3 regions of the Streptomyces vietnamensis genome follow, and region 1 is predicted to be linked to each of the others. Evidence: predicted binding sites of a transcription regulator. Region 1 holds the regulator's gene; each other region holds the start of a gene.

Region 1 (3,272 bases):
GGCCGTCGAGAACTCCGCCGAGGAGGACGCGACGGCCCCGGCCGGGGACGCTACGGACGTAGCCCTGCTGGCGCAGCTGGACCAGGCCCGTACCGCGCTCACCGAGCGCACGGGCGACCTCCAGCGGCTCCAGGCCGAGTACCAGAACTACCGCCGCCGCGTGGAGCGGGACCGGGTCACGGTCAAGGAGATCGCCGTCGCGAGCCTCCTGTCCGAGCTCCTTCCCGTGCTCGACGACGTCGGCCGGGCCCGGGACCACGGCGAGCTCGTGGGCGGGTTCAAGTCGGTGGCCGAATCGCTGGAGACCGTCGTCGCCAAGATGGGTCTGCAGCAGTTCGGCAAGGAGGGCGAGCCCTTCGACCCGACGATCCACGAGGCCCTGATGCACTCGTACGCGCCGGACGTCACCGAGACGACCTGCGTGGCGATCCTGCAGCCGGGGTACCGGATCGGCGAGCGGACCATCCGGCCCGCCCGCGTGGCCGTCGCCGAGCCCCAGCCCGGGGCGCAGGCGAAGGCCGAGGAGTCGGAAGACCCCGGCAAGTCGGACAAGTCCGAGAAGGACAGCGAGTAACAGCCGTACCCGTGCGCGGGAGGAGGGACGTCGATGAGCACGAAGGACTTCGTCGAGAAGGACTACTACAAGGTTCTCGGCGTCCCCAAGGACGCCACCGAGGCCGAGATCAAGAAGGCGTACCGGAAGCTCGCCCGCGAGAACCATCCGGACGCCAACAAGGGTGACGCGAGCGCCGAGTCGCGCTTCAAGGAGATCTCCGAGGCGAACGACGTCCTCGGCGACCCCAAGAAGCGCAAGGAGTACGACGACGCCCGCGCCCTCTTCGGGAACGGCGGCTTCCGGGCCGGCGGCCCCGGCGGCGGCTCGTTCAACTTCGACCTGGGCGACCTCTTCGGAGGCGCCCAGGGCGGGGCCGGCGGCTTCGGCGGCGGCGGGATCGGGGACGTCTTCGGCGGCCTGTTCAACCGCGGCGGGGGCGCCACCCGCACCCAGCCGCGGCGCGGCCAGGACATCGAGTCCGAGGTGACGCTCAGCTTCACCGAGGCCATCGAGGGCGCGACCGTACCGCTGCGGATGTCCAGCCAGCAGCCGTGCACGGCGTGCTCGGGCACCGGCGACAAGAACGGCACCCCCCGGGTGTGCCCGACCTGCGTCGGCACCGGGCAGGTCTCGCGCGGCAGCGGCGGCGGCTTCTCGCTCACCGACCCCTGCGTGGACTGCAAGGGCCGCGGCCTCATCGCCGAGAACCCCTGCGAGGTCTGCAAGGGCAGCGGGCGGGCCAAGTCCTCCCGCACCATGCAGGTCCGCATCCCGGCGGGCGTCAGCGACAACCAGAAGATCCGTCTCCGCGGCAAGGGGGCGCCGGGCGAGCGCGGCGGGCAGAACGGCGACCTGTACGTCGTCGTGCACGTCGACGAGCACCCGGTCTTCGGCCGCAGGGACGACAACCTCACCGTCACGGTGCCGGTCTCCTTCACGGAGGCGGCGCTCGGCGGCGAGATCAAGGTGCCGACCCTCGGCGGCCCCGCGGTCACCCTCAAGCTGCCCGCGGGCACCCCGAACGGCCGGACCATGCGCGCCCGGGGCAAGGGCGCGGTCCGCAAGGACGGCACGCGCGGCGACCTCCTCGTGACGGTCGAGGTGGCGGTGCCGAAGGAGCTGGACGACAAGGCACGTGAGGCCCTGGAGACCTTCCGCGAGGCGACCGCCTCCGAGGACCCGCGGGCCGAGCTGTTCCAGGCCGCGAAGGGAGCGTGACCCGGTGAGACGCAATCCGTACGAACTGACCGACGAGTCGCCGGTGTACGTCATCTCGGTGGCGGCCCAGCTCTCCGGTCTGCACCCGCAGACCCTGCGTCAGTACGACCGCCTCGGCCTGGTCTCCCCGGACCGCACGGCCGGACGGGGCCGCCGCTACTCGGCCCGTGACATCGAGCTGCTCCGCCAGGTGCAGCAGCTGTCGCAGGACGAGGGCATCAACCTGGCCGGAATCAAGCGGATCATCGAACTGGAGAACCAGGTCGCGGCGCTTCAGGCACGGGTGTCCGAACTGTCGGCGGCGGTCGAGGGCGCGGCGGCGACGATGCGCCAGCGCGAGGCCCAGGTGCACGCCTCGTACCGCCGGGACCTGGTGCCGTACACCGACGTGCAGCAGGCGAGCGCGCTCGTGGTGTGGCGCCCGAAGCGCGGCGAGTAGCTCCTCGTACAGAGGTACAGAGGTACAGAGATACAGAGGCCATGAGGCCCCCTCCACCGTCGGTGGAGGGGGCCTCTGCCGCTTCTTCGCCGTTTCTTCAGCTGTCCCGTTCGAGGATTCCGGACTGGGCGATCAGATAGCCGAGCTGCGCCCGGCTCCCGCTGCCGAGGGCGGCGGCGAGCTTGGCGATGTGCGCCCGGCAGGTCCGCACGTTCATCCCGAGCCGGCGGGCGATGGCCTCGTCGACGTGGCCCTCGACGAGGAGCTTGGCGATGGAGCGCTGGACGCCGCCGATGCCGTCGGTCTTCACGTCGTACGGGATCTCCTCCCGTATCGGCACCGCCAGCTGCCAGAACTGGTCGAAGACGCCGCCGAGGTAGGCGACCAGGCCCGGGTGGCGCAGCTCCAGGGCGACCTGGCGGTCGCTGCGGGCCGGGATGAAGGCGACCTCGCGGTCGACGATGATCAGCCGGTCGATGATCTCTTCGAGGGTGCGGACCTGGACCTCGGGGCCGACGTGCTCCAGATAGGTCAGGGTGAGCTCGGTGTGGCGCGCGGTGTGCTGGTAGAGCGTGCGCATGCTGATGCCGCGGCCGAGGAGCGGGGAGACGCGGTCCAGGGCCTCGCTGAGGGCCTGCGCGGGGCGACCGCCGCCCGGCTGCACGGTGAGGAGTTCGCTGCGGCAGTTGGCCACGACGCGGTCGAGGGTCGAGTTGATGCGGTCGATGCCCTCGAGGACGGTGATGGCGTGTGTGGTGGGGGAGTCGTGGGCGCTGATGGCCATGAACGGCTCGAAAGCGTCCGACAGGGCGACGGTGCGCCGCCGGCGGTCGAGTATCTCCCGTTCGATGGGCTGGAGCAGCTGGGCGAGGGCCGCGGAGGGGGGCACCGGGCGCAGCCACTGCGCGTCGTCCGGGTCGGGGTGGAGCAGGGAGAGGTCGAGGAGGCACGGCGCCTCGACCGCTTCTGACCGGGGTATTCGCCCGGTCCGCAGAGCGGCCGCGTACAGCTCGGAGCCCGCTTCGCACAGTTCGGCATGCGAATGAGGGTGACCTGTTT
Region 2 (3,272 bases), 1.7 Mb from region 1:
GCCGATGAGGACGGACGCGCCGGGACGGGACTCCTCGGGGAGCGCGGCCAGGGCCGCGTCGATCAGGAGCCGCTCGGAGCGCCCGTCGGAGGTGTCCATCAGGAAGGTGCCGTTGGCGATGATCTCGTAGTGCTCGGCACGGCGGCGGAGGACAACTTCTCCGTACGGCCCTTCGCGGCGGTCGAGGGTGACGGGGCTGGTCATGATCACTCCGTGGCTCGTGTGCGTACGGTTCGTCCCGGCCATCCTCGCGGGGCGGCGACGGCCGGGACAAACACTTAACGGGCCGTACGCGCGCGGGGCTTCGCGCGTCGGGACCCGGCGGTCGTACGGCGCGCGCCCCGCCACGCGTACAGCGCCGCACCGGCCGTGAAGGCGACCGCCGCCACCGCCCACGCCCCGCCCTCAGGGCCCGGCCACCATGCCCACGAGCCCCAGCGTGTTGCGTACGGCGGCGGGCGCGCCGAACTCCTCGGGACGCCCCGGCACCGCGAGGGCGAGCAGGGCCGTGGCGAGTACGGTCGCGGCCAGGAGGTGGACCGGCCGGCGGGGCCACCACGCGCGTACAGGCGCAGCGGGCTCACGGGATCGGCGCCTCGTCCGGCCTCGCCGCCAGGTAGCGGGTCGGGTGGTCGCGCCGGGCGGCGGGGGACTTGGCGTGCAGCCGGTCGATGCAGGGCCGGGCGGTGGCCGGGTCGGGGCCGTGGTCGTCCGGCGTCGGCTGCGGGGCGCAACGGCCTCACGCCCTCTCTGTCGCCGGGCGGCCGTCCCCCGGTCCACGCGCTCAGGGGTTCGTCGGCGGGCCGCCCTCCGGGAGGGCGGCGAAGACGCGCTGGAGGGCGGGCGGGCGTGCGCCGTCGTCCGCGACGACCAGGCGATGGCGGTAGGTCACGTAGTACTGGAAGCCGTCGGGGATCGGGCTGCCCGTCGGGCGCTCCGGGACGAGGGCGAACGCGGGGTCCTCCAGGGCCGCCCGCAGCTCGGCGGCCTCGGCGGGGGTCTGCCTGCCGGTCCGGGGCGGCTTGGTGCCGGAGCGGCTGGTCCAGCTGCCGTCGTAGTGGACGACGAGCTGGTTGCGGACGCCGGCGAGGCCGCCGTTGACGACCACCTCGACGAGGACCTCGCCCGGCTGGGGATTCGAGGCTGGAGTGCCGGGCTCCGTCGTGGGGCTCGGCAGGGCCGGTGCGCTCGTGCTCGACGGCGATCCGCCGGGCGCGGTCGGCACGCCGGGGCCGCAGCCGCTCAGGCCGCCCGCCAGGGCCCCCGCGAGCAGCAGGGTCCCGCACCACGTCCACGTCGTCCGTACGCCTCGCACCATGGATCGAGCATGCACGGTCCGGGGCCCCGTGCGCAGCCGGACGGCCGGGATTCCACCCGGCGGGGACCTCAGTCGCCTTCGGGGCCCGTGCGGACGATTCCGGTGAGCGGTCCCCGGTGGATCCAGCCCAGCGAGTCGTACAGCGCGAGGCCGTCCGTGGTCGCGGCGAGGACTCCGGTCCCGGCGCCCGCCTGGGCGGCGGCGGCCTCCAGGGTGCGCATGACGTTCGCGCCGAGGCCCCGGCGCCGGTGCGCGGGGTCGGTCTCGATCTGGTCGGCGACGGCGGTGGAGCCGGTCGGCGCGATCTGGCCGCGCGCGGCGAGGGTGCCGTCGGGGGCGAGGATTCGGACCCGGACGACGCCGTCCTCGACCTCGGTGGTCCGGGCGTATCCCTCGGGCGGCGCGGGGCGGGCGCCGGGGTCCAGCGGCTTGACCATCATGAAGCCCGGGTCGTCGGGGATCGTCCATCCCTCGGTGATCCACGGCGCCACCTCCTCGGGTCCCGCCATCACCTTGAGCCAGCTGTACGGCGCGGTCAGGCGGGTGCAGAGCGCGCCGACGGAGGCCGCGTCGGGGGCGGGCAGGACGTGCCGCACGACGTGCCGGGGCAGGCCGACGTCGATCCGGTGGCCCCAGGGTTCGGCGACGGCGGCCGGGGTGCCCCGGGAGACGGTCCAGCCCGCCACCCAGGCCGATGTAATGGCTGCAATATCCATCTAGGGATTACATCGGCTCCACGCGGACGCGTGTGGGGGTGATCGCTCAGAGCGAACGAACGTCCGGGAACATCTCCGAGCTCACAAGCATTGAGTGCGTATAGCTCAACTTGACTGCCGAAGGGGAGATCATGGCTTCTGAGTCCATGGCGTCTGTGCCGCTCACTCTGCCTGTGCTGCCGCTCGACGACGAGGTCGTGCTGCCCGGAATGGTGGTGCCGCTGGACCTGTCCGACAACGACGTACGGGCCGCCGTCGAGGCCGCCCAGGTCGCCGCCCGCACCGGAGCGGGCAAGCCCCGTGTGCTGCTCGTGCCGCGGGTCGACGGAACCTACGCCGGCACCGGCGTCCTGGGCATCGTCGAGCAGGTCGGGCGCCTGTCCGACGGCGACCCCGGCGCCCTCATCCGTGGCCTCGGCCGTGTCCGCATCGGCGCCGGCACCACCGGCCCCGGCGCCGCCCTGTGGGTCGAGGGCAGCACCGTCGAGGAGACCCTGCCCGACCCGCTGCCCGGCTCCGTGACCGAACTGGTCAAGGAGTACAAGGCGCTGGCCACCAGCTGGCTCAAGAAGCGCGGCGCCTGGCAGGTCGTCGACCGCGTCCAGCAGATCGACGGCGTCGGCGCCCTCGCCGACAACTCCGGCTACTCGCCCTTCCTCAGCGTCGAGCAGAAGGTCGAACTCCTGGAGACCGCCGACCCGGTCGCCCGCCTCAAGCTCGCCACCGCCCAGCTCCGCGAGCACCTCGCCGAGCAGGACGTCGCCGAGACCATCGCCAAGGACGTCCAGGAGGGCGTCGACAAGCAGCAGCGCGAGTTCCTGCTCCGCCGCCAGCTCGAAGCCGTCCGCAAGGAACTCCGCGACCTCAACGGCGAGACCGAGGGCGACGAGTCCGACGACTACCGCGCCCGCGTGGAGGCCGCCGACCTGCCCGAGAAGGTGCGGGAGGCCGCCCTCAAGGAGGTCGAGAAGCTGGAGCGGGCGAGCGACCAGTCGCCCGAGGGCTCCTGGATCCGGACCTGGCTCGACACCGTCCTCGAACTGCCGTGGAACGAGCGGACCGAGGACGCGTACGACATCCTGGGCGCCAAGGCGATCCTGGACGCCGAGCACGCGGGCCTGGAGGACGTGAAGGAGCGCATCACCGAGTACCTGGCCGTGCGCAAGCGGCGCGCCGAGCGCGGCCTCGGCGTCGTCGGCGGCCGCCGTGGCGGAGCCGTCCTCGCCCTCGTCGGCCCT
Region 3 (3,272 bases), 3.6 Mb from region 1:
TCGAAGGGAGAAAGACCGTAACCCGTGAAGGACCGACCCGGGGAAAGAGGTGAGAGGGATGATCACCGAACTCGCACTTGAGCGGGTCCAGTTCACCTGTGGGCACTGCTGGCACGAGTGGAGCACCGATTACGACGTCCAGCAGTACCGGGACGATCAAGGCGGCGACTGGGAGTACTTCTCGCGCGACGGTGTGGCCGTGCCCTCGCCGTACACCCCTGCCGGCGCCGTCCCCTGCCCGAGGTGTGGTCGCAGGTGGGTGGGCCGCATCCTCGCCCGCAGGCGCATTCCGGCGGCCCCCGGACCCGCCGATACTCCGCGCGAGAACATCGTCGACGCGCCCGGCCACCGCCCCGAGCGGCATGGCGCTCCGCTGCTCGGCGCGTCCGCCCACAGCCAGCCGCAGCAGTCCAGGCCGCCCATGGAGCGCGCCGGGGCGGCGGCGACCGGCTGAGCGCACCGGTACACGGAGGTCTCCGGTGTACGAGGAGGAGGTCGATGGCGGTGGCCCACCTGCTGGTCCAGAACGACGACGTGGTCGTACGGCTGTCATGGCGTGAGGCGCTCCTGGTGCGCCGCAAGGGTGTGCGGGTCCCCCTCGGCGACGTGCGGGAAGCGTGGGTCGAGCCGGACTGGTGGCGTGCCCTGCGGGGGACCGTCGCACGAGGTCGTTGGCGTCCGGGGCGCTTCTGTACGGGCACCAGGCGGCATGCGGACGGCGTCGACTTCGTCGCCGTCCGGGCCCCGGGCCCGGTGGCCGTGGTGGAACTGTTCCCGGGGCGCCGGTTCGCCCGCCTCGCGGTGTCCACCGTCGACTCGGACGGTGCGGTGCAGGCGGTCCGGCTCGCCGCCCGCCGGCACCGGGGTGACCGCCGGCCCGGCGGCGCCGGCACCGAGGTCGCCGCCTCGCGGCAGCCGGACACCGACGCGGCCACGTGAGGCGGAAGCCCATCAGGACGGTGCCGCCACCCTGATCAGCTTCTTCCCGGGCGCGGCCGGTACGGAGCCTTGAGAGGTCCGCAGGCCTGGGACGGGGCCCTGAGGCCTTGAGACGGGTCATACGGGCATGCCGCTTGCGGGGACATGCTTGCAGGGACATGTGGACGTAGCCGGGCCCCACGGCGAGCCGGCGCCGTGGGACCCGGCTGCGGGTGCCCCGCCGGCCGGGCCCGGCCCGGCGGGACGCCCCTCGACCCCGTTACGACTGCAGTTCCTTGTCCGTGTGCTTGCCGGTGCCGATCTGGATCTTGCGCGGCCTGGCCTGTTCGCCGATCGGGATGCGCAGGCTGAGCACACCGGCGTCGTACGTCGCTTCGATGTTCTCCGTGTCCAGCGTCTCTCCGAGGAACAGCTGGCGACTGAACGTGCCGGTGGGACGCTCGGAGATCACCGTTTCCGCGCCTTCCTTGATCTCGGCCTTCCGCTCGGCCCGGACGGTCAGCACGTCCTTCTCGACGTCCAGGTCCAGGGACTCGGCGTCGACACCGGGCAGGTCGAACTTGACCCACACCACGCCGTCCTCGCGCCAAGCGTCCATCGGCATCGCCGCGGGAGCCTGCGCGCCGTTGAACACGCGCTGAGTGAGCCGGTCCAGCTCACGGAAGGGATCGGTCCGCATCAGCATCTGATCATCAACTCCTTCGCTTCGTGCGCCGTTCGATCGGGTACCGACGCTTCTTGTATAACTCTCGGCACTCTTCTTGACAAGAGGAGACTCAAGTTTTATCCCATGAATATGTGAGCTTTATGGAGCCAGGGCGGTGACCCGGTCCCTGTGAGCAGGCCACGCCCTGGAGGCAGGACACGCTCGGAGCGAGCAGTGTGTGGAGGCAAGCGATGGCCAAGGCTGTGGGTATTGATCTTGGTACGACGAACTCCGTGGTCGCCGTCTACGAGGGCGGCCGGCCGAGGGTGATCACCAACAGCGAGGGCGGCCGCACCACACCGTCGGTGGTGGCGTTCACCGAGAGCGGTGAACGGCTCGTCGGGCAGATGGCGCGCCGCCAGGCCGTACTGAATCCCCAAGGCACCGTCTACTCGGCGAAGCGGTTCGTCGGCCGACGCCTCGACGAGATCGACGTGGAGGCGGAACAGGTCTCTTACGGGGTCGTGGCCGGCCCTGAGGGCGCGGCGCGGTTCTCCGTCCGCGGCAAGCAGTACGCCCCGGAGGAGATCTCCGCCGCAGTGCTGCGCAAGCTCGTGGACGATGCCGCGAAGCAGCTCGGCGAGAAGATCACCCAGGCGGTGATCACGGTGCCCGCGTACTTCAACGACGCGCAGCGGCAGGCCACCAAGGACGCTGGCCGCATCGCCGGCCTTGACGTGCTGCGGATCATCAACGAGCCGACCGCGGCCGCCCTGGCATATGGGCTGGACAAGAAGAAGCACGAGACGGTTCTCGTCTTCGACCTGGGCGGTGGCACGTTCGACGTCAGCATCCTCGACGTGGGCGACGGCGTGGTGGAGGTGCGTTCCACCGCCGGCGACACCCACCTCGGAGGAGACGATTTCGACCGGCGGCTGGTGGAGCACCTGGCCGAGGACTTCCAGCGGCTCAACGGGATCGATCTGCGCCGCGACCCGCAGGCGCTGCAACGGCTGTACGAGGCGGCGGAGAAGGCGAAGGTCGAGCTGTCCACGACCGCGCAGACGCAGATCAACCTGCCCTTCGTCACCGCGGACGCCGCCGGTCCGAAGCACCTCACGACCACCGTGACCCGGTCGACCTTCGAACAGCTCACCGGCGACCTGGTCGAACGGTGCATGGGACCGGTCCGGCAGGCGATGGCGGACGGCAAGGTGACCGCCGACGACCTCGACGAGGTGATCCTCGTCGGCGGATCGACCCGCATCCCCGCGGTGCAGGCGCTGGTGCGACGGCTGACCGGCGGCAAGGACCCCAACATGTCGGTCAACCCCGACGAGGTCGTCGCCCTCGGCGCGGCCGTCCAGGCGGCCGTGCTCCAGGGCGAGGTCAAGGACGTCCTGCTGCTCGACGTCACCCCGCTCTCCCTGGGCGTCGAGACGCTGGGCGGGCTGATGACCAGGCTGATCGAGCGCAACACCACGATCCCCACCCGGCGCGGCGAGACCTTCACGACCGCCGAGGACGACCAGCCGGCCGTGGACGTGGTGGTGTTGCAGGGGGAGCGCGAGCGGGCCGCGGACAACCGTGTGCTCGGCCGGGTGCGCCTGGACGACATCCGTCCGGCACCCCGGGGCACGCCGCAGATCGAGGTGACGTTCGACATCGACGCCAACGGCATCCTCCA

Evidence for each region. The regulator HspR, encoded in region 1, represses chaperone genes until heat shock. The targets are predictions, from matches to a motif close to TTGAGNNNNNNNNNCTCAA.
Region 2: lon (endopeptidase La) is a predicted target of HspR. The motif match lies at 2,125-2,143, and genes of this name have one in related genera.
Region 3: dnaK (molecular chaperone DnaK) is a predicted target of HspR. The motif match lies at 1,701-1,719, and genes of this name have one in related genera.

Annotation. Positions count from the first base shown of each region.
Region 1 covers NZ_CP010407.1:4,005,438-4,008,709, reverse strand. The annotation lists gene grpE (nucleotide exchange factor GrpE) at 1-574, shown strand, start outside; gene dnaJ (molecular chaperone DnaJ) at 608-1,774, shown strand; gene SVTN_RS17780 (heat shock protein transcriptional repressor HspR) at 1,779-2,213, shown strand; gene SVTN_RS17775 (helix-turn-helix transcriptional regulator) at 2,311-3,272, opposite strand, start outside.
Region 2 covers NZ_CP010407.1:5,673,251-5,676,522, forward strand. The annotation lists gene SVTN_RS25645 (spermidine synthase family protein) at 1-204, opposite strand, end outside; gene SVTN_RS25650 (hypothetical protein) at 785-1,318, opposite strand; gene SVTN_RS25655 (GNAT family N-acetyltransferase) at 1,387-2,034, opposite strand; gene lon (endopeptidase La) at 2,166-3,272, shown strand, end outside.
Region 3 covers NZ_CP010407.1:7,639,685-7,642,956, forward strand. The annotation lists gene SVTN_RS34155 (hypothetical protein) at 59-454, shown strand; gene SVTN_RS34160 (hypothetical protein) at 499-939, shown strand; gene SVTN_RS34165 (Hsp20/alpha crystallin family protein) at 1,199-1,624, opposite strand; gene dnaK (molecular chaperone DnaK) at 1,837-3,272, shown strand, end outside.